3 regions of the Tardiphaga sp. OK245 genome follow, and region 3 is predicted to be linked to each of the others. Evidence: predicted binding sites of a transcription regulator. Region 3 holds the regulator's gene; each other region holds the start of a gene.
What was found. Region 3 encodes LexA, which represses DNA repair genes until DNA is damaged. Its sites were predicted from a motif close to TGTTCNNNNTGTGTTCNG; they were not measured.

Region 1 (7,533 bases), on a different contig from region 3:
TGCCGCGCTTGCCACTGCACCAAGGGTCTGATGTCCACCGACGTTCTCTCCATCGCTCAAGATCTTCTCCGCTGCCCCTCAGTCACTCCTGCTGACGCCGGCGCCCTCGGCGTGCTTGAGAGCCTGCTGACGCCGGCCGGCTTCGAAGTCCATCGCGTCACCTTCAGCGAGGAAGGCAGCGCCGATATCGAAAACCTCTATGCCCGTATCGGGACTTCCGCGCCGCATATCTGTTTTGCTGGCCATACCGACGTGGTGCCGCCCGGTGATGAAGCGGCGTGGACCCATGGCGCTTTCTCCGGCGACGTGACGAACGGCCTGCTCTACGGCCGCGGTGCGGTGGACATGAAGGGTGGCATTGCCGCGTCAGTCGCCGCCGTGCTGGACTATCTGGCGGCGAATGACGGCAAGCCGCAAAAGGATGGCGGCGGTTCGATCTCCTTCCTGATCACCGGCGACGAAGAAGGCATTGCCGTCAATGGCACCGTGAAGCTGCTCCAATGGGCGGCCGAGCGTGGCGAACAGTTCGATCATTGCATCGTCGGCGAGCCCTCGAATGTCGAGGAGATGGGCGACACCATCAAGATCGGACGCCGCGGGTCGCAATCAGGCACGCTGGTCGTCGATGGCGTGCAGGGCCATGTCGCCTATCCGCATCGCGCGTCGAATCCGGTGCCGGATATCGCCGCACTCATCACGGCACTGAGCGGCGACCCGCTGGATCAGGGCAATGCACAGTTTCAGCCGTCCAATCTCGAATTCACCTCGGTGGATGTCGGCAACAAGGCGACCAACGTCATCCCCGCGCAAGCGCGGGCGAAGTTCAATATCCGCTTCAACGACCACCACACGCAGGCGTCATTGCGCGACCTGATCGATGCACGCGTCGCAACTGCCGCCGGCAATCGCATTCGCGCGCATGTGATCTGGGAGCCGAGCAATTCGGACAGCTTCGTCACAAAGCCCGGCGCCTTTACCGATACGGTCGTCGCCGCGATCAAGGATGTCACCGGCCGCACACCGGATCTCAACACGGGCGGCGGAACCTCGGATGCGCGCTTCATCAAGAACTACTGCCCGGTGATTGAATTCGGCCTGGTCGGGCAGACCATGCATCAGATCGACGAACACACGAAGGTTGCCGATCTGGAGAAGCTCACCCAAATCTATCGTGGCGTGCTGGATCGGTATTTCGCATGAACGGCAAGATTCTCGTCCTCACCGCGCTCGAAAGCGAGCTCGACAAATCACGCGCGCCTGCCGAGATCGAGGTGATTTTCACCGGCGTCGGTAAGATCAACACCACGATCGCAACACTTCAGGCGGTGCAGGCCATGCAGCCCAAGCTCGTCGTGAACTACGGCACCGCCGGCAAGCTAAACACCAAACTCAACGGCCTCGTCGAGGTCAGCGACGTGATCCAGCGCGACATGAATGCCGAGCCGTTGGCGCCGCGCGGCCGCACGCCCTTTGCGCCCGATCTCGACCGCTTGGTCTCGGGTCAGCGCGGCGTAATCTGCGGCAGTGGTGACAGTTTCGTCACCTCCACCGATCCTTGGCTGGTGTCGAACAATGTCGATATCGTCGATATGGAACTGTTTGCCATCGCGCAGGTCTGCCTGCGCCACGGCATTCCCTGGCGCGCCTTCAAATTCATCACCGACGACGCCAATGATTTTGCGCATGAGCATTGGACGGCGAATGTCGCGAATGGACAGGATCTGTTCTGGGACGCGATGAAGGGCGTGAAGGTCTAGTAGTCGACCTTTACCAGATACAGCCCATCCGGCGGCGCCACGATGCCGCAGGCGCTGCGGTCCTTCGCGGCAAGCGCCGCAGCCAGATCGTCCGGCGTCCAGCGGCCGTTGCCGACCCAGACCAGTGAGCCAACCATCGAGCGCACCTGGCTGTGCAGGAACGAGCGTGCGGAGGTCGTGATAGTGATCGCCTCACCGTTCTGCACCACATCGAGCTGATCGAGCGTGCGGATCGGCGACTTGGCTTGGCATTCGGTATCGCGAAAGGTCGTGAAGTCGTGTCGACCGAGCAAACGCTTCGCAGCCTCGCTCATGGCAGCGACATCGAGCGGGCGCGGCACGCGCCAGACCCGGCCGGCATCGACGGCGAGGTTCGCGCGACGATTGGCGATGCGATAGACATAGTGGCGCTTGATGGCCGAGAACCGCGCCTCGAAATCATCCGGCACGATATCCGCCGACAGCACGCCGACCGGATGCGGCCGCAGATGGGCATTCATGCCATCGCGAAAGCGACCCGGCACCAGCACTTTCGGCACGTCGCAATGGGCGACCTGGCCGAGCGCATGGACGCCGGCATCGGTGCGACCGGCGCCATGGACGCGGATCGGCTCGCCGCAGATGGCCTCGGCGGCACGCTCCAGCGCGCCCTGTACGGTCAGCGTCGCGTTGGCCTGCACCTGCCATCCGGAAAATGGCGCGCCGTCATATTCGATGATCATCTTGTAGCGCGGCATCAGCCCACCTGCAGAGGCGGCTTCAGCGGCGTGCCACGCAGAAATTCACTGGCCTTCATCGGCTGCTTGCCGGCGCGCTGCAGGTCGATGATCCGGATCGCGCCCTCGCCGCAGGCGATGGTGAGCTGATCGTCGATGATCTCGCCGGGCGCACCCGCGCCCTTTGCAAGCTCGCAGCGCAGAACCTTCACGCGTACCGCCTCGCCCTCGATCGGCACTTCGCACCACGCGCCGGGAAACGGTGACAGCCCATGGCAATGCCTGAGCACCTCGCGCGCCGGCTTCGACCAGTCGATCTTGGCCTCCGCCTTGTCGATCTTGGCCGCGTAAGTGACGCCGTCTGCGCTCTGCGGGGTCAGGCTCAGCCGTCCCCTTTCCAGCGCACCCATGGCCCGCACCATCAAGTCGGCACCAAGCGGCGCCAGCGCATCGTGCAGGTCCAGCGCCGTCATCGCATCGGTGATCGCCAGACGCTCGGCCATGGCGACATCGCCGGTGTCGAGGCCGATATCCATCTTCATCACCATGACGCCGCTCTCGGCGTCGCCCTCCATGATGGCACGATTGATCGGCGCCGCGCCGCGCCAGCGCGGCAGTAGCGAGCCGTGCAGGTTGAAGCAACCTAGGGGCGGCACATCGAGAATGTTCTGCGGCAGGATCATGCCGTAGGCGACGACGACCGCAGCCTCGGCCTCATGCGACCGGAACTCGGCTTCGGCTTCCGGCGTCCGCAGCGTTTTCGGCGTGAACACGGGAATGCCGAGCCGTTCCGCCTCGCGCGCCACGGGCGTCGGCTGCAGCTTCATGCCACGGCCCGCGGGCTTTGCTTCGCGGGTATAGACCGCCACGATCTCATGGCCATGGGCCACGAGTTCGAGCAGCGTCGGCACCGCGAAATCCGGCGTGCCCATGAAGATCAAACGAAGCGACATAGGTCGGAGCCGATCTGTTGCAGCGTTGCGCGGAGAAACCTACTCCGCGCGCTTGGCGAGCTTGGTGAACTTCTTCAGCACGCGGTCGCGCTTCAGCTTCGAAAGGTAATCGACGAACAGCACGCCATTGAGATGGTCGATCTCGTGCTGAATGCAGGTCGCGAACAGGCCAGAAGCCTCTTCCTCGATGGTCTTGCCGTCGAGGTCCATATAGCGGATCCGCACCGTCGCCGGGCGTTCCACTTCCTCGTAATATTCAGGGATCGACAGACAGCCTTCCTCATAAACCGAGAGTTCTTCCGAGGCCGAGATGATCTCCGGATTGATGAAGACGCGCGGCTTCTTGCCGTCCTCCTCATCGTCCTTCTTGGCGATGTCCATGGTGATCAGCCGCAGCGGAACCGCGATCTGGATCGCCGCCAGCCCGATCCCGGGTGCGTCATACATCGTCTCGAACATGTCGTCGGCGAGCTTGCGCACCTCAGACGTCACCTTCTCAACTGGTTTGGAGATCAGCCGCAACTGTTTGTCGGGCAGGATAATGATTTCACGAATGGCCATGGCGGCGATTTAATCTGCGCGCCGGTCCGGGTCAATCCGCTGGAAAGGCTGGACTTTGAAGGACGTTAACTCCCCGCTAACCATGAAAATTGAGGCGCGGTTAACCATGCCGGTTAAGGTCTGCTTAACCACATTTCTTAGGCTTGGCTTAACCAGGAAAATTCATTTTGCATTAACCATAAACGTTCCCTCTTCGTTCGCGCAACCGACCGAATCGGCTACAAGGATGGGATGAACGAGATTCTTTTCATGATCGGCGACATGCCGGTCACCGCCGGCGTGGCATTGATGGGCTTCAGTGCTCTGGCGCTGGGTTTGCTGCTCACCATCGCCATCATCATCGCTCGTTCCGGTAGCCGCGGCGCCGCCATGGCCATGGCCCAGGCGATCCGCGCCGACGAACTGGAAGAACGCCTCAGCGAAGTGCTGAAGGCGCAGAACGAGGCCACCGGCCGCGTCGACGCCATGGGCCAGGCCTTGGCCGGCCGTCAGGCCGACATGGCACGCGCGGTGTCCGAGCGGCTGGACTCGGTGACCCATCGCGTCGGCCAATCCATGGAACAGACCACCCGCAACACGATGGAAAGCCTGAGCGCGCTGCATGAGCGGCTGGGCATCATCGACAACGCCCACAAGAACCTCACGGACCTCACCTCGCAGGTGACGACCTTGCGTGACGTACTTGCCAACAAGCAGTCGCGTGGCGCGTTCGGTCAGGCGCGGATGGAAAGTATCGTGAAGGACGGCATGCCGAGCGGCGCCTATGCGTTCCAGCACACGCTATCGTCGGGCAAACGGCCGGACTGCGTGATCTTCCTGCCGGATCAGCGTCCACTGTGCATCGATGCGAAATTCCCGCTGGAAGCCGTCACAGCGCTGCATGACGCGCGCAGCGATGACGAGAAGAAATACGCAGCGCAGCGCTTGCGCGCGGACGTGATGAAACATGTCACCGACATCGCCGAGAAGTATCTGGTTGCCGGCGAGACGCAGGATACGGCGCTGATGTTCGTGCCGTCGGAATCCGTCTATGCTGAAATCCACGACGGTTTCGATGACATCATCCAGAAAGCCTATCGCGCCCGCGTCGTGCTGGTGTCGCCGTCGCTGCTGATGCTGGCTATCCAAGTGATGCAGCAAATCCTGAAGGACGCGCGGATGCGCGACGCCGCCGACCAGATCCGCACCGAGGTCCTGAATCTGGGCGACGACCTCACCCGGTTGCGCGATCGCGTGATGAAGCTGCAGACGCATTTCGGGCAGGCCAATGAGGACGTCCGCCAGATCCTGATCTCCGCCGACAAGATCGAGAAGCGCGCCGGCCGCATCGAGGAACTAGATTTCAGCAAGAGCGAGCCGGCGGCCGAGGTAGCCCCGGTCATCGCGAAGACCGCCGCCCCCGACATGTTCGCGCCACTGCCGCGCAAGCTGCAGGCGGGGGAATAGCTCCAGAACTCCAACTGTCATCGCCCGGCCGAGCGCGCAATTGCGCGCTTGGACCGGGCGATCCAGTATCCGGCGGCGGTTGTAGTTTGCTATGAAGTATCAACGTTAAGGGCAGTGTATACTGGATCGCCCGGTCAAGCCGGGCGATAACGACTGAGAAAGTGGTGCCGAGAGGCAACTGAGTTATTGCGCCCTCACCGGCAGATGAGGGGATACAGATCATCCCAATTGGGATTATCTTTCTCGATCAGTGCGATCTTCCATTCCCGCATCCACTTCTTGAGCCGCTTCTCGCGGTGCATGGCGTGTTCGATATTGTCGAAGCGTTCGTAGTAGACGAGCCGGTCGATGCCATAGGCCTTCGTGAATCCCTCTGCGGCTTTCGTTTTGTGTTCGTATACGCGGCGAATGAGATCGTTCGTCACGCCGATATAAAGCGTTCCGCCGATGTCGCTTGCCAGAATGTAGACGTAAAAGTTGTAGGCACGCATCGTCAGGACTCGCCACTGCCGTTGCACCAAACTCACTTGTCGTCACCCGGCTTGACCGGTTGACCCAGTATACACCGACCTTACGCTCGTACGACGCTGCCAAACACAACCAACGCCGGATACTGGATCGCCCGGTCCTAGCGCGCAATTGCGCGCCAGGCCGGGCGATGACAACCGAGGGGAAGGATACGAAGCCACAGGCCGCTTTCCCCCGAATCTGCTAACCCTTCCCCATGACCAGCGCGCCTGACTCGTCCGAAGCCGCCCTCGCCTTGAAGCCCCGTGCCACCTGGCGCGAGAGCATGGCGGTGTATCTGCAGCCGCGGGTGCTGATCGTGCTGCTGCTTGGCCTGTCGTCGGGTCTGCCGCTTGCATTGTCCGGCTCGACGCTGCTGGTGTGGATGCGCGAATCCGGCGTCGATCTCGGTACCATCGGGTTGTTCGCCCTCGTCGGCACGCCCTACACGCTGAAGTTCCTTTGGGCGCCGCTGGTCGACGCGCTGCATGTGCCCTTCTTCACGCGACAGTTCGGCCGCCGCCGCGGCTGGCTGGTATTTTCACAACTGCTGCTGATCGGCGCGATCCTGCTGCTGGCGCTGACCGATCCGTCGCGCTCGCCGCTGTTCGTGGCCCTTGGCGCCCTGCTGGTCGCTGCCATGTCATCGACGCAGGACATTGTCGTCGATGCGTTTCGTGTGGAGAGCCTGCCGGAGAGCGAACAGGCGGCCGGCATGGCGTCCTATGTCGCGGCCTATCGCATCGGCATGCTGATCTCGACCGCCGGCGTGCTGTTTCTGGTCAGCGCCTTCGAGAGCACGGGCATCGCGCGCTCCACCGCCTGGATGTGGGGCTATGTGGCAATGGCGGCGATGGTGCTGGTCGGCACGGTCACAGCGCTTGCGGCCACCGAGCCCGAGCAATCCGCGCAGGCCGAAGCCGCCACGCGCGGCGAAAGCGCCTTCACGCGCGTGCTGCAGGCTGCAATCGGCGCGTTCTCCGAGTTTCTGGCCCGCAAGGACGCCTGGGCCGCGCTGGCCTTTGTCGTGCTGTTCAAATTCACCGACGCCTTTTCTGGCACCATGACCGCGCCGTTCGTGATCGATCTCGGCTTCACCCGCAACGACTACGCCGCCATCGTCAAAGGCGTCGGCCTTGCCGCCACGCTGATCGGCGGCTTCGCTGGCGGCTTCGTGGCGCGGCGCTATTCGCTGGCGGCGAGCCTGTGGATCGGCGCTGTGTTGCAGGCGCTGTCCAACCTGGCATTCTCGTGGCTCGCCATCGTCGGCGTCAATCAATGGGCGCTGGCACTGGCCATCTCGGTCGAGAATTTCACCAGCGCCATCGGTACGGTGATCTTCGTCGCCTACCTTTCGGCGCTGTGCAAAAACCCGCTGCACACAGCCACGCAATATGCGCTGCTCACGGCGCTCGCTGCGGTGGGGCGGACCTATCTGTCGGCAGGTGCAGGTTACGTCGCGCAGGCGACGGGATGGCCGATGTTCTTCGTCATCAGCGTGGTCGTCGCGGTGCCGAGCCTGATCCTCCTGATCTGGCTGCAGCGCCGCGCGCATTTCGAGATGCTGGGGCCGGTACGGGTTTAACCGAAGCG
Region 2 (7,533 bases), on a different contig from region 3:
CAAGCGATAGAGCAGGGCGAAGCGTTCGGGATCGCGATGCAGGATCGCGGTGTGCGCCAGTTCGACGAATTTGGCCGAGACGTTGAAAGTGCCTTGCGTGGCGTCAGAGAGCAACGTCTCGGGCGAGGCCGGAAACAATTCGGGCTCGGCGCCTGCAACCGTCCATGTCACATCGCCGGGAGCAATGTCGTTGAGCGCCAATTTGCGTGCCGCCTTGCGCCAGCCTTCAAAGTCGGTGTCGCTCTCCAGCACGATACTGTGCATCAGGTCTCCTGAAATGAAATTCTAAAACCCAAATCCCAATTGCGTCGCCTTCGGCTTGAACCGCTCCGCCAGTCTCGCGCCGTCCAGCAAATTCACGGCCGGGCGATGATCCGGAAGAACGATGAAAGGCAGTGCCTTGTTCCGCGGAATATGCAGCCGGGCTAGATCGCCGACGCGGATCGACGAGATCCGGCGCGTTTCGATGATCCGCTGCACGGCCTTGGCGCCGAAACCGGGCACGCGCAAAAGGTCTTCGCGGCTGGCGCGGTTGACGTCGAGCGGGAAGCGCTCGCGGTGTCGCAGCGCCCAGGCGAGCTTCGGATCCATCTCCAGCGACAGCATGCCGTCGTTGTCATCGACGATCTCGTCGGCATCAAAGCCATAGAAGCGCATCAGCCAGTCGGCCTGATACAGCCGATGCTCGCGGATCAGCGGCGGCGCGCGCAGCGGCAGCGAACGGCTTGCATCGGGGATCGGGCTGAAGGCGGAGTAATAGACGCGCTTCAGATTGTAGGACCCGTACAGATTGGCCGAGGTCCGGATAATGGTTGAATCATTGGCGTTGTCGGCGCCGACGATCATCTGCGTGCTCTGGCCGGCCGGCGCAAAACGCGGCCCGACTTTGCCGCGCGGCGTCGGCTTGCGTCCCTCGCGGGCTTCATCGAGCTTCAACCGCAATCGACCCATGGTGCGACGAATGGCGCGGACGTCTTTCTCCGGCGCCAGCTTGGCGAGGCTGTCTTCCTCGGGCACCTCGATATTGATGGAGAGGCGGTCGGCATATTTTCCGGCCTCGGTGATCAGCGCGTCGTCGGCTTCCGGAATGGTCTTGAGATGGATATAGCCGCGGAAATGATGCTCCTCGCGCAGTTTCCGCGCGACGGCGACAACCTGTTCCATCGTGTAATCGGCGCTGCGGATGATGCCCGAGGAAAGAAACAGTCCCTCGATGTAATTGCGTCGGTAGAAATCCAGCGTCAGTTGCACCACTTCGTCGACGGTGAAGCGGGCGCGCGTCACGTTGCTGGAGGCCCGGTTGACGCAATAAAGGCAATCGTAATTGCAGGCATTGGTTAGCAGGATCTTCAGCAGCGAGATGCAGCGGCCGTCCGGCGCATAGGAATGACAGATCCCCATCCCTGCATCGGTCGAGCCGATGCCTTTGCCGTCGCGGGAGTCCCGTTTCTCGGTACCGCTGGACGCACAGGACGCGTCGTATTTCGCGGCATCCGCCAGGATCTCCAGCTTGCGCTTCACGTCCATGTTCAAAAATCCCTTTGATTTCAAATGCTAAAAAAGTGGCTGATGATCCCGATTGACTCGGCTTGCCATCTTAGCTTTATATTAGAACATATCATGAACAAATGGGCCGGTAATGGGTTCACTAAAAACCCGCCACGGCAAAACAATTTCGAGGAGCGGCGCATGACCGGCGCACGCATGAACACGCTCGCGCAATTGCGCGGCAGCATCGAACGCATCGAGACCCACAGCGATACCTATGCGCCGGATCGCGTGTCGCTCGGTCATGCCGAGGCGGACGCGGCGCTGCAAGGCGGCCTCGCGCGTGGCACCATGCATGAGGTATTCGCCGAAGGTCGTCACAGCGCGGCGGCCACGGGCTTTGTCGCCGGCCTCGCGCATCGTGTCTCGGCAAAGCGGCCGCTGCTGTGGATCCGGCAGGATTTCTCCGAACGCGAATGCGGCGCGCTGGCCATGAGCGGCTGGCGCGAGCTCGGTCTAGATCCGCGCTTGCTGGTCACCGTGCGCGCGCCCGATGTCGAGACGGCATTGCGGACCACGGCTGATGCGCTGGCCTGCGACGCGCTGGGCAGCGTCGTGCTCGAGACCTGGGGCGACAGCAAACAGTTCGATCTCGTCGCCAGCCGCAAACTCACGCTGGCAGCGCGCGGCTCTGGCGTCACGTGCCTGTTGCTGCGGACTGCAGGTGTTCCGGCCTCGAGTACGGCAGAGACGCGCTGGATCATCCGCTCCGCGCATTCGCCGCCATTCAGGCCCTGGCAATCATGGGGCGCGCCCATGCTCGACGTGCAACTGGTTCGAAATCGTCACGGCCCGAACGGGCAATGGATCATGGAATGGAAGTGTGATGAGTGCGTTTTCCGTGACACATCGGCGCATCCTCAGCCTGTGGCTGCCGCGCCTGCCAACCGATCGCATCAAACGTCAGCTCGCGCGCAACGGCGCGCCAGCTAATCTGCAAGCAAGTATTGTCGTCGCCAAGCAAAGCAATGCGCTGCAGATTTCCGCGCTGGACGATGCCGCGGCGAAGCTCGGCCTTGAACCAGGTCTGCCGCTCGCCAATGCCCGTGCGGTCTGTCCGGACATTCAGGTGTTCGATGCCGATCCTGTCGCCGATACGCAGGTACTGACCGACATCGCCGATTGGTGCGACCGCTTCACGCCACTGGTGGCGCTGGATCTGCCGCATGGCCTGTTTCTCGACATCACCGGCTGTGCCCATCTGTTCGGTGGCGAGGCCGCACTGATGGAGCAGCTCTGCGCGGCGCTGTCGCGGCAGGGTTTTATTGTCAGTGCAGCGATTGCGGGGACATCGACATGCGCGCGCACGCTCAGTCGATATGTACATGGCCGGATCGTCGCCGCGGGCGAGGAGGCCAAGGCAGTGACGTCGCTGCCGTTGTTTACGCTCGGCGCCGATGAGGCGATCACCCGTGGATTGCGCCGCGCCGGCTTGAAGACCATCGGCGATGTCGCCTCGCGCTCGCGTCCCGAAATCACCGCACGTTTCGGCGCGGAATTCACGACGCTGCTGGAACAGGCGCTGGGGCAAAGCGATGCGCCGATCTCGCCGCGCAAGCCGCTGCCAGATTATATCGTCGAGCAACGCTTCGCCGAACCGATCGCCACCGATGGCGTGATTACGCTGACACTGGCCAAGCTGGCACGCACGCTGATCGATGCGATGGACAGGCAGGGCAAGGGCGCGCGGCGGCTGGAAGCGGCGTTCTTTCGCACCGACGGCGCGGTGCGGGTGATCACCGCGGAAACCGGCCTGCCGGTGACCAAGGGCGAGGTGATCGACCGGTTGTTCCGCGAGCGACTGGACGCGATTGCCGATCCGCTCGATCCCGGTTTCGGTTTCGATATGATCCGCCTGTCGGCCAGCCGCACGGAAATCGTCGTGCAGCAGCAACGCGATCTCGATGCCAATGTGCATGCGAACGATGAACTGGCCGACCTGATCGACCGTATTGCTGCGCGGATCGGGCCGCGGCGTGTGCTGGTTTATCTGCCCGTCGAGAGTCACATTCCAGAACGCGCGATGCTGGGTGTGCCGGCACAGCATCATCTGGCTGACGCCATGCAGGCAGCATGGCTGGCGCGTGAAGACGAGCCGCCTTTGCGGCCGTTACGGTTGTTCGAGCAGCCCGAACTGATCGATGTTCCGCTCGCGGAGTTTCCAGACAAGCCGCCGAAGAAGTTTACCTGGCGACGCGTTTCTCACAACGTCATTCATGTGGAAGGTCCGGAGCGTGTGTCGATGGAGTGGTGGCGTTCGCAGGAAGCGAAGCCCACGCGCGATTACTTTCGCGTCGAGGATGAGGCAGGTCAACGTTTCTGGCTCTTCCGCGACGGGCTGTATGGTGAGATCAGAGACGCGGACGATCAAGCCGTTTCGCCGCAATGGTTCGTGCATGGGCTGTTCGCATGAGCACGGGCGGCGTCGGCGCGCCTGATTATGCCGAGATTGGTGTTACCAGCAATTTTTCGTTCCTGCGCGGCGCGTCGCATCCGCAGAACTATGTGCATCAGGCCAGTGCCGAGCGGCTTTATGCCATCGGCATTGCCGATCACAACACCATGGCCGGAGTGGTGCGTGCCTTTGCCGAGCTGGACCACAAGGATCTTGTCTACAAACCGAAGCTTCTGATCGGCACACGGCTGGTCTTCAATGACGGCACGCCTGACATCCTTGCCTATCCGTGCGACCGCGCTGCCTATGGTCGACTGTGTCGGTTGCTCAGCATGGGCAAGCTGCGCGGCAACAAGGGTGAATGCCTGCTGCAGCTCGGCGATCTCGCGGAGTTTAGCGAAGGGGTGTTGCTTGTTCTGATGCCGACCTATCGGATCGACAGTGATCTTGTCCTGCGCACGCTCGATGCACTATCGGGCCTGCCGGCGGAAGGCATCTGGCTTGGCGCCAGTCCGTTTCATCGCGGGGATGACAGGCGTCGTCTGGCAAAGCTGCAGCGCATCGCATCCACTGCGCGCGTGCCTCTGATCGCCACCAATGACGTGCTCTATCACACGCCAAATCGCCGCATCCTGCAGGACGTGGTCAGTTGTATTCGCGAGAAGACCACCATCGAGCAGGCCGGCCGCGTGCTGGAAATGAATGCCGAGCGGCATCTCAAGTCAGCGGCCGAGATGGTCAGACTGTTTCGCGATTATCCCGATGCGATCCGTGAAACCATCCGTTTTTCCGATGGCATCACGTTTTCATTGAACCAACTCCAATACCAATATCCCGACGAACCGGTGCCGCCGGGAAAGACCGCGCAGCAGCATCTTGAAGATCTGACCTGGGAAGGAATGAAACGGCATTTTCCTAAGACAGAAGATCCGAAGCTTGTTGCCACCTTGGAAAAGGAACTCGCGCTCATTAAGGAGCTCGGCTATGCGCATTATTTTCTGACTGTCCACGATATCGTCCGCTATGCGCGCAGCCAGAACATCCTGTGTCAGGGCAGGGGCTCGGCGGCCAATTCAGCGGTTTGCTATATGCTCGACATCACCTCGGTGAATCCCGCCGAGGTTGATCTCCTGTTCGAGCGCTTCATCTCCAAGGAACGGCTTGAGCCGCCGGACATCGACGTCGATTTCGAGCACGTCCGGCGCGAAGAGGTGATGCAGTATGTCTACAAAAGATACGGCCGTCATCGCGCGGCAATCATCGCCACCGTCATCCACTACCGGCCGCGCTCGGCAATCCGCGATGTCGGCAAGGCGCTGGGGCTGACCGAGGACGTCACCTCGGCGCTGGCCGACACCGTCTGGGGCAGCTGGGGCAAGGGTCTCAACGAGATGCAGGTCAAGCAGGCCGGTCTCGATCCATCCAATCCGATGATCATGCGCGCGGTCGAGCTTGCCACCGAGCTGATCGAATTTCCGCGCCATCTGTCGCAGCATGTCGGCGGCTATGTGCTGACGCAGGACCGGCTCGATACCTATGTGCCGATCGGCAATGCGGCGATGGATGACCGTACCTTCATCGAATGGGACAAGGACGATGTCGACACGATGAAGATGATGAAGGTCGACGTGCTCGCGCTGGGCATGCTGACTTGCATCCGGAAGTGTTTGGATCTGGTCGCTTATCACAAAGGACAGCGTTACGAACTCAAGGACATCAAATCCAAGGATGATGATCCGGTCTACCAGATGCTTCAGCGGGGAGAATCCCTCGGCGTATTCCAGGTCGAGAGTCGTGCCCAGATGAACATGTTGCCGCGCCTGAAACCGCGCACCTTCTACGATCTCGTCATCGAAGTCGCGATTGTTCGCCCGGGCCCGATCCAGGGCAACATGGTGCATCCCTATCTCAAGCGGCGGGCGATGAACCCTGATGATATCGAATATCCATTTCCGAAGGGGGGCAACAAGGACGAACTGAAGAATGTCCTGCACAAGACCCTTGGCGTGCCACTGTTTCAGGAACAGGCGATGCGCATTGCCATCCAAGCGGCACATTTTACTTCAGAAGAGGCCAATGGTCTGCGCCGCGCCATGGCGACGTTCCGCAATGTCGGCACCATGCATACGTTCGAGGCGAAGATGGTCGGCAAGATGGTCGACCGCGGCTACGATCCGGTATTTTCCCAGAGCTGCTTCGATCAAATCAAAGGTTTTGGCAGCTACGGTTTTCCGGAGAGCCATGCGGCGAGCTTCGCGCAACTGGTCTATGTCTCATCATGGTTGAAACGTTATCATCCGGATGCATTCTGCTGCGGGCTGTTGAATTCGCAGCCGATGGGATTTTACGCACCATCTCAGATCGTACGCGATGCGCGCGACAACGGGGTCGATGTGCGGGAGATCGATGTATCCTTCAGTCATTCGCAGAATACGCTAGAAGAACCAGGCAGAGACGATTGCGCCGTTCGCCTCGGCTTTCGCCAGATCGATGGATTCAAATGGGCGGATCCGGATGAGGAGCGCGAACGTGAAAAAGCTGGCAAGCCGCCGGGAGAAGATTGGGGCGAGCGCATCGTTGCCGCGCGAGAGCGACGACCTTTCATCTCGCTGGAAGATTTCGCCCGCGATACCGCTTTGCCAAAACGCGCGCTGATCATGCTCGCCGATGCCGATGCATTTCGCTCGATCGGGCTCGATCGCCGTGCCGCACTATGGGCGGTAAGGCGACTGCCCGATGATGTGCCGTTGCCGTTGTTCGAAGTTGCGAGTGCGCGCGAGCAGCCGGACGAGAATGCGAAGCCTCTGCCTGAGATGCCTTTGCCCGAACAGGTGGTCGCCGATTATCAGACTATCCGGCTGTCACTGAAGGGACATCCGATGGAGTTCTTGCGCGCGAATTTCACGCGGGAAAAAGTGGTGACCTGCGCGAGCATTGTGGATGCCAATGACAGACGGCGGGTGCGTTGTGCCGGCGTCGTGCTGGTGCGGCAGCGGCCGGGCAGCGCCAATGGCGTTGTCTTCATGACACTGGAGGACGAGACCGGCATCGCCAATATCGTGGTCTGGCCGAAGGTGATGGAGCAGTTTCGCAGGGAGGTCATGGGTTCCAGACTCATCCTGGTCGAGGGGCGCATCCAGAGCAGTCCAGAAAAGGTCGTCCATCTGGTTGCCGAACGGCTGATCGATCGCTCGGACGATCTGAAGTATCTTGGCAACGATACGCTTGGTGGACCCCGACAAATGCTGTCAGGTCCAGAGCCGATCAATGACGATCGCCGCGAGCATCCCGACAATCCCGCCCAGCGCATTCGCCATCCGCGCAATGTACGGATCCTGCCGCGCTCGCGGGATTTCCATTAAGCGCCGTTCAGAAACCATTCAGCCGTTCTTACCTATTCAGGTGATGCACCGACTGGCGGTCCGCCGGGCGGCCGGTGCAGGAAAGTAATAGTGGCATAGGCGCCGATCCATGAACCGACGGCGGCGAACCCCACATACATCCAGTTTTCGGTATAGCTGATGACGGCATAGGACGAGAGTACATACCAGACGCTGCTCCAGGTGGCCGCAGGGATGCGCCGACGGGCC
Region 3 (7,533 bases):
ATATGCGAGAAGCCGACCACGCCGACGATGAACAGACCGAGCGCCATGGCCAGAACGGCCTGCACGACGACATTGACGTCAGTGGTGACGGCGGAGATCTGGGCGGTCTGGGTCTGTTGCATCGGAATCCTCGCGAAATAGACAGCCAATTTAGCCGAGTTGTACCGGCGGCGCGACCGTTAATTTTACATCGCGCGGGCGAGATCGCGGCTGGTCAGATGAAAATTCGCATCTGGCGCCACCGGCGCACGCACCAGCTTGGCGCCGGCCGCCGCCTGGAACACTTCTCTGTGGTCGCGGAAATAGGCCGCGCATTCCTCCGGCGACGGGTAACGCCGGAGCAGCGTCCGGAACGCATGACGGTGCACCATGCACAGCCCGCAATGGCCGGACGGCCGGAATGCCAGCGCATCGACATCCGCCCGCCAGACAGGCGCTTCATCGTCGGTTGCGGCGTGGTTGTCGGTCATGATCGCCGATGTCTATCGTGTTTCCCTGCCCTGCCAAAGCGGCTGTGGTTTTGCGTCCGCTCCCGCTCTCCGCTATGACGGGCGCCCACACTGCCGGAGATCCCCGCGATGGCCCTGATGCCGGTTACCGATGCCATGGCCGCGATTCTCGCGGGCGCCGATGCGCTGCCTGAGGAGATGGTACCGCTGGAAGACGCGTTCCACCGCGTGCTCGCCCGCGACATCGCTTCGCTGCGCACGCAGCCACCGGAGCCCATGTCAGCGATGGACGGTTATGCCGTGCGCGCTGCCGATGCGACTTCGGGCGCCAAACTCCGCGTCATCGGCGAGATCGCCGCAGGCAAGCCGTTCGACCGCCCGCTGCAGACCGGCGAAGCCCTGCGAATCTTCACCGGCGGCGTGCTGCCCGCTGGCGCCGACGCCGTGGTAATCCAGGAAGATACTACGCGCGATAGCGATATCGTTGGGATCAACGAGGCCGCGATTTCCGGCAAGCATATCCGCCCGGCCGGCGTCGATTTCAATGAAGGCGATGTGCTGCTGCGCGCCGGCACCCGCCTCACCGACCGCGACCTGGCGCTTGCCGCCGGGATGAACCATCCGTCACTGCCCGTGCGGCGACGGCCGGTCGTTGCCGTGCTCGCCACCGGCGACGAACTGGTCATGCCCGGTGCGGTCCCCGGCCCCGGCCAGATCGTGCTCTCCAATGGCTTCGCGCTGCGTGCGCTGGCTCGTGCCGAAGGCGCCGAGGTGATCGATCTCGGCATCGCCGTCGACACGTTGGAGGCGACCACATCGGCCATTCAGCGCGCGATCGGTCTGAAGGCCGACGTGCTGATCACCACCGGCGGCGCGTCGGTCGGCGACCACGACCTCGTGCAGCAATCCCTGATCAATGCCGGCGTCGAGATGGCGTTCTGGCGCATCGCCATGCGGCCCGGCAAGCCGATGATGCACGGACGCCGCCAGGGCATGCGCGTGATCGGCCTGCCCGGCAATCCCGTCTCGTCCTATGTCTGCGGCTTCCTGTTCATGGTGCCGCTGCTGCGCGCGCTGTCCGGCCGAATCGAGGTCGCTCACGCGCTCGAACCCGCGGTGCTCGGCCGCGACCTCGCCGCCAACGACCAGCGCGAGGACTATCTGCGCACGCGTCTGGAAACCCGCGCCGACGGCACCGTGGTGGCGACGCCGGTGATGAAACAGGACTCGTCGCTGCTAGGAAATCTGGCTGTTGCCGAAGGACTTCTGATCCGCAAGCCATTCGCTCCCGCCGCCGCCGCTGGTGATTCCTGCGCGATCATGCGACTGCCTGTTTAAAGGCCGAGATGCGCGATGGGATGCCGGGCCACCGGAACTTCCGCCGCGCGGCATGTTCTCTGAGCTTTTTTCTGACTGAGATACCTTAACGCGGCTTCAGTCACTGAATTGTCACGTAACGCAGCGAGACATCGCTGCGAAACAAGATCGGTGCACAAATGGACTATTTCAAACGCTTCAATTTCCTGTTTGCGATGCCAACATTCGACGCCGACGATCTCGAGGGCATTCGCCTCAATCAGATCGTCGACGAGATCGAGCGTTCCGGCTTCGAGGTCGTCAAGGCGCGCAAGCTCGAAGACGCAACGATCGCGGTCCAGACCGACGCGGCGATCGGCTGCATGGTGGTCGACTGGGGCAAGAAGGGCCTCGAAGGCAAGACCGCGGCGCTGATCAACCTGATGCGTAAACGGGGCCTGGACTTCCCCATCATCCTGCTGATCCGTCGCAAGCGGTTTGAAGACGTCCCGGTCGAAGTGCTCGATTTCATCGATGGCTATGTCTTCCTGTCCGAGGAAACCCCACCCTTCATCGCCAAGAATCTGATCAGCCGGTTGAAGCAATATGCCGAGACGCTGAAGACGCCGTTCTTCGGCGCTTTGGTCGACTATGCCGAGGAAGGCAACCAGCTCTGGACCTGCCCGGGCCACAATGGCGGCGTGTTCTACAGCCGCAGCCCGATCGGCCGCGTGTTCATGGAACATCTCGGCGAAGCCGTGTTTCGCGACGACCTCGACAATTCGGTGCTCGATCTCGGCGACCTGCTGACTCATGAGGGCCCTGCGCTGCAGGCGCAGAAGGAAGCAGCGCAGATCTTCGGGGCGGAGAAAACCTATTTCGTGCTCAACGGCACCTCGACCTCCAACAAGGTGGCACTATCGGCTTTGGTCACCGATGGCGACCTCGTGCTGTTCGACCGCAACAACCACAAGGCGGCCTTGCACGGCGCATTGATGATCTCAGGCGGTGTGCCAATCTATGTGCCAACGACGCGCAATCCCTGGGGCCTGATCGGCCCGATGAACTGGGATGCGCTCGACGAGGACGCGCTGCGCGAGCGCATCCGTATCAATCCGCTGGTCACGGATCCCGAGGCCTGGAAGCGTCCACGCCCGTTCCGCGTCGCCGTGGTCGAACAGTGCACCTATGACGGCACCATCTACAGCGCCGAGATGATCATCGCGCGTATCGGCCATCTCTGCGATTACATCCTGTTCGACGAAGCATGGGCGGGTTTCATGAAATTCCACCCGCTCTATGCCGGCCGCTTCGCCATGGGGCTCAAGGAGCTCGGCCCGGATTCGCCGGGTATCATCGCGACGCAGTCGACCCATAAGCAGCTCGCGAGCTTCTCGCAGGCGTCGCAGATCCACATGAAGGATCGCCACATCCGCGGGCAGAAGCGCCGCGTCGAGCATCGGCGCTTCAACGAAAGCTTCATGCAGCACGCCTCGACCTCGCCGTTCTATCCGCTGTTCGCATCATTGGATGTCGGCGCGCAGATGATGAAGGGCCGCTCCGGCGAAGTGTTGTGGGACGATACGATCCGGCTCGGCATCGAACTGCGCAAGAAGATGCGCGCTGTGCGCCGCGAATTCGAGGAGAAGGAAACCCGCGCCGAGCGTCGCTGGTTCTTCGAACCCTTCGTGCCCGAGCGCGTCGCGATTCCCGACGCAGCCAGCGAAGGCGCTGTTCACAATGTGCCGTGGGAAAGCATCGGCACTGACCAGCTGGCCACCAATCCGGCTTATTGGCAGCTCGCGCCTGACGCCGCCTGGCATGGCTTCCCCGGCATGGAAGCCGGTTTCACCATGACCGATCCCAACAAGCTGACGGTACTGACACCCGGCTTCGACCGCACCACCGGCGGCTATGCGGAACACGGCATCCCCGCGCCCGTGGTCGCGCAGTTCCTGCGCGAAAATCGCATCGTGCCGGAGAAGAACGATCTCAACTCGCTGCTCTTCCTGCTGACGCCCGGCGTGGAGGCCAGCAAGGCCGGCACGCTGATATCGGGCCTTGTCGCCTTCAAGAAGTTTCATGACGACAACGCGCTGCTGGAAGATGTCATCCCCGAATTCGCCAGGCGCAGGCCGGCGCGTTATGCGGGCATACGCCTGCGGGATCTCTGCGGCGACATGCACCGGTTCTTCCGCGAGGCCAATGTGAGCGAACTCCAGACCAAGCAATTCTCCGCCGACCATCTGCCGGAGATTGCCATGTCACCCCACGATGCCGCGCGCTGTCTGGTGCGTAACGACGTCGACTACCTCCCGATCGACGAGATCTTCGGGCGCGTCGCGACGACGCCGTTCGTGGTCTACCCGCCCGGCATCGCCACGATCGTCCCCGGAGAACGGCTCACCGAACGGTCAAAGCCGATGATCGATTATCTCCGGATGTTCGAGACCTGCTTCAACACATTCCCGGGCTTCGACGTTGAAATCCAGGGCATCTACCGCAAGGTCGGCGCCAATGGCCGGATCCGACTTTACACTTACGTGGTCTCCGAATAGGGAGCACGTAAGGAGCCAGATTTGCCAACGGAACTCGAACAGCCGGTCGTCATCCGACCGTCACGCGACACCGACGTCGATGCCATGCTGGCGATCTATCGCCGGCACATCCGGCAAGGCGTCGAGGAAGGCGTCAGCGACGCCGACACGCCGCAGCCCGACGATCTCAGAGACCGGCGCAAGAACCTGCGCAGCAAACGGTTCCCGCACCTCGTCGCCACGCAAGGCGGCGAGGTCGTCGGCTACGCCTATGTGGTGCTGTTTCGGAAGCGACCGGCCTATCGCTACACGGTCAAGCATTCGATCTACATCCACCACGGTCATGTCGGCCGGGGCATCGGCCGGCTGTTGATGCGCGAGTTGATCGATGTCTGCGCAGCCGCCGGCTTCCGGCAGATCATCGGCTATATCGATGCCGACAACACGGCCTCGCTCGGCTTGCATGAGAGCTTCGGCTTTGCCCGCGTCGGCTTGCTGCCCGGCGTCGCCTATCGCTCCGGCCGCTGGGCCGACACGATCATGGTTCAGCGCTCGCTGGCCACCGGCTCCACGACTCCGCCGCCGCCCATTGGGCGCATGACGTCCGCGTAGCCCAAGCGACCGCGGAAGCATTTTCCATGTCCGTCGAGGATCGACGACTGGTGAGGAACAGCCTCCTCAAACCTCCCTCAACGTGCATTCTGTTGACGGCAAATTAAGCATTGCAGAACACATATGGAACATATAGTGTTCGTTCATGATTTGTTTCGAGATTCTGTGGCTTTGAGTAGTTTGAGAGTGCCCGAACTCGCGCAACCGATCTTCGAACGATCGTCTCAGGATTGAGGCTCACCGTTCGAAGGCCCTTTGAAACGCACGCGGCGGCCGACACCGTCAACTGAGGATGGCTTCAGATGCTCACGCGCAAACAATACGAACTCCTGCGATTCATCGATCAACGGCTGAAGGAAGCCGGCGTCCCGCCGTCCTTCGACGAGATGAAGGATGCGCTCGACCTGCGCTCGAAGTCCGGCATCCATCGTCTGATCACGGCGCTGGAAGAACGCGGCTTCATACGCCGTCTGCCCAACCGCGCCCGTGCCATCGAAGTCATCAAGCTGCCAGAGCTCGGCGCGCCGGTCACGGGCGGCACCGGGCGCCGCGGCTTCACGCCCAGCGTCATCGAAGGCACGCTTGGCAAGGTGCGTTCCGCCGCCAGCATCGCCAGCAACAGCGGCGATGATGACAATGGCCGCACAGTTGCCATCCCGGTGATGGGCCGGATCGCGGCAGGTACGCCGATCGAGGCACTGCAGACCCGCAGCCACACGATCAGCATGCCCGCCGACATGCTCGGCTCCGGCGAACATTACGCGCTCGAAGTGCGCGGCGATTCCATGCAGGACGCCGGCATTCTCGATGGCGACACCGTGCTGATCCAGCGCAACGAAAGCGCCGACACTGGCGACATCGTGGTGGCCCTGATCGACGACGAGGAAGCCACGCTGAAGCGCTTCCGCCGCCGCGGCGCGTCGATCGCGCTGGAGCCTGCGAATGACGCCTACGAAGTCCGCATCCTGCCGCCTAACCGGGTGCGCATTCAGGGCAAGCTGATCGGCCTGTATCGCCGCTACTGAGATTTGCGCCCGGCGGATTATTGATCTTCGGGTTGAAGATCGGTTTCCGCCGGCGTCGCATCCACCGGCCGATTTTGTGGCGTACGACTGTTTGGGATCAGATCATGCTGGGGCTCATCGGGAATTGCGCGCGACCACGGACGGTCCAGGCCACGCGGTCGCACGGCATCCATGGTAAAGCCGTTGGCGGTTCGCTGCAGGCTCACCGCACCATTTCGTTGCAAGCGATCCTGATCGATCACCAGCGCCCTGCAATCCCTCGGCGGTTGTTTCGTCGTGACGATGAGCGCCGCTTTCTCGCAATCATCTGTGAAGGCATCCGGCTGTAAAACCAGCGCCACCAAAGCGCCATCGGCCAGCGCCGTGATGCACCCGTCGCGGTCGCAGGACACACCGTGGCTGAGGGAGGCATCGGTCGGCAGACGCGCATCGGCATCGCCGGCGAGCCACTCTTTCAGCAAAAATGTATCCTTGGCGCTGCGCATCACATGGAGATGCCCGTCCCTGCCCCGTACCGCAACGCTGTGACCGTCACCCGAGATCAGCACATCCGGCTGCTTCACCAGCAATGCCCAGACAATCGAGAGCACCAGCACGCCAGCCCCCGCGAAGCGCAACGGCGTGCGCAGCAATCCGAGCACGATGATGCCAATACTGGCTGATATCAGCGGTCCGGTGCCGAAGGCCGGCATCCGGCCGATGGCACCGGGCAAGGCTGCGACCCATTGCGTGACCACGATCATCCACTGGATGCCGACATCCATCAGCCGCCAGAACACACCGTCAAAGCCGAACGGCATGGCCACCAAACCAAGAATACCCGCCGGCATCACCAGCGCCGAGACCACCGGCATCGCCAGGAGATTGGCGACGACGCCATAAGGCGTGACGCGATGGAAATGAAATGCGGCATAGGGCGTGGTGGCGAGGCCCGCGACCAGCGAAGCCAGCACGAGCATCGCGATCTCGCGTCCACCCCATAGTGCCACGCGCGCGGTCGCGGAATGATCGGGCGAGGCAAACAGCGCGGGCATGCCTATCTGCACCAATGCGACGAGCCCCAACGTCGCCGCGAAGGACATCTGGAAACTCGGATGCACCAGCGCTTCGGGTGCCACGATCAGCACGACCATTGCCGCCACCGCCAGGGTGCGGAACGTCACCGCCCGGCGATCGACCAAGACTGCAATCAGCACGACGGCCGTCATGAAAAACGATCTCTGCGTCGCGACTTCAGCACCTGACAACAGCAGGTAGAACAGTGCTGCGAATAACGCCGCAGCCGCTGCGACTTTCTTGATCGGGAATGTCACCGTCAGGACAGGGATCAGTGCCAGCAGTGCGCGTATCGCAAAGAACACCACGCCGGCGACCACGGCCATGTGATAGCCAGAAATCGACAACACATGACCGAGGCCGGAGATGAACATCGCATCATTGACGTCAGCCGAAATCGCATCGCGGCGGCCCGTGAGCAGCGCCGTGGCAATGGCGCGGCTATCGCCCGAGAGCACGGTGCGGATCCGCGCGTCGATGGCGTCGCGCAGCCCCTGCATGGTCGCCGAATAGCGTAACGCCACACTCGGCTGTATCGGCGGATCGACCGCCTTGATG

Region 1: a site for LexA is predicted at 4,171-4,188, ahead of BLW80_RS22790 (DNA recombination protein RmuC). Genes of this name have one in related genera too.
Region 2: a site for LexA is predicted at 1,610-1,627, ahead of BLW80_RS28635 (ImuA family protein). Genes of this name have one in related genera too.

Annotation. Positions count from the first base shown of each region.
Region 1 is NZ_FNWZ01000004.1:872,277-879,809, forward strand. Features, by position in the region: gene BLW80_RS22760 (DUF805 domain-containing protein) at 1-31, shown strand, start outside; gene dapE (succinyl-diaminopimelate desuccinylase) at 31-1,200, shown strand; gene BLW80_RS22770 (phosphorylase family protein) at 1,197-1,757, shown strand; gene truA (tRNA pseudouridine(38-40) synthase TruA) at 1,754-2,494, opposite strand; gene fmt (methionyl-tRNA formyltransferase) at 2,494-3,426, opposite strand; gene def (peptide deformylase) at 3,466-3,987, opposite strand; gene BLW80_RS22790 (DNA recombination protein RmuC) at 4,219-5,433, shown strand; gene BLW80_RS22795 (GIY-YIG nuclease family protein) at 5,628-5,924, opposite strand; gene BLW80_RS22800 (AmpG family muropeptide MFS transporter) at 6,158-7,525, shown strand.
Region 2 is NZ_FNWZ01000008.1:27,096-34,628, reverse strand. Features, by position in the region: gene BLW80_RS28645 (UdgX family uracil-DNA binding protein) at 1-264, opposite strand, end outside; gene BLW80_RS28640 (putative DNA modification/repair radical SAM protein) at 286-1,527, opposite strand; gene BLW80_RS28635 (ImuA family protein) at 1,690-2,481, shown strand; gene BLW80_RS28630 (Y-family DNA polymerase) at 2,375-3,961, shown strand; gene BLW80_RS28625 (error-prone DNA polymerase) at 3,958-7,305, shown strand; gene BLW80_RS28620 (hypothetical protein) at 7,338-7,533, opposite strand, start outside.
Region 3 is NZ_FNWZ01000003.1:785,442-792,974, forward strand. Features, by position in the region: gene BLW80_RS16285 (CbtB domain-containing protein) at 1-122, opposite strand, end outside; gene BLW80_RS16290 (hypothetical protein) at 186-470, opposite strand; gene BLW80_RS16295 (molybdopterin molybdotransferase MoeA) at 579-1,787, shown strand; gene BLW80_RS16300 (Orn/Lys/Arg family decarboxylase) at 1,946-4,303, shown strand; gene BLW80_RS16305 (GNAT family N-acetyltransferase) at 4,325-4,894, shown strand; gene lexA (transcriptional repressor LexA) at 5,197-5,919, shown strand; gene BLW80_RS16315 (ComEC/Rec2 family competence protein) at 5,937-7,533, opposite strand, start outside.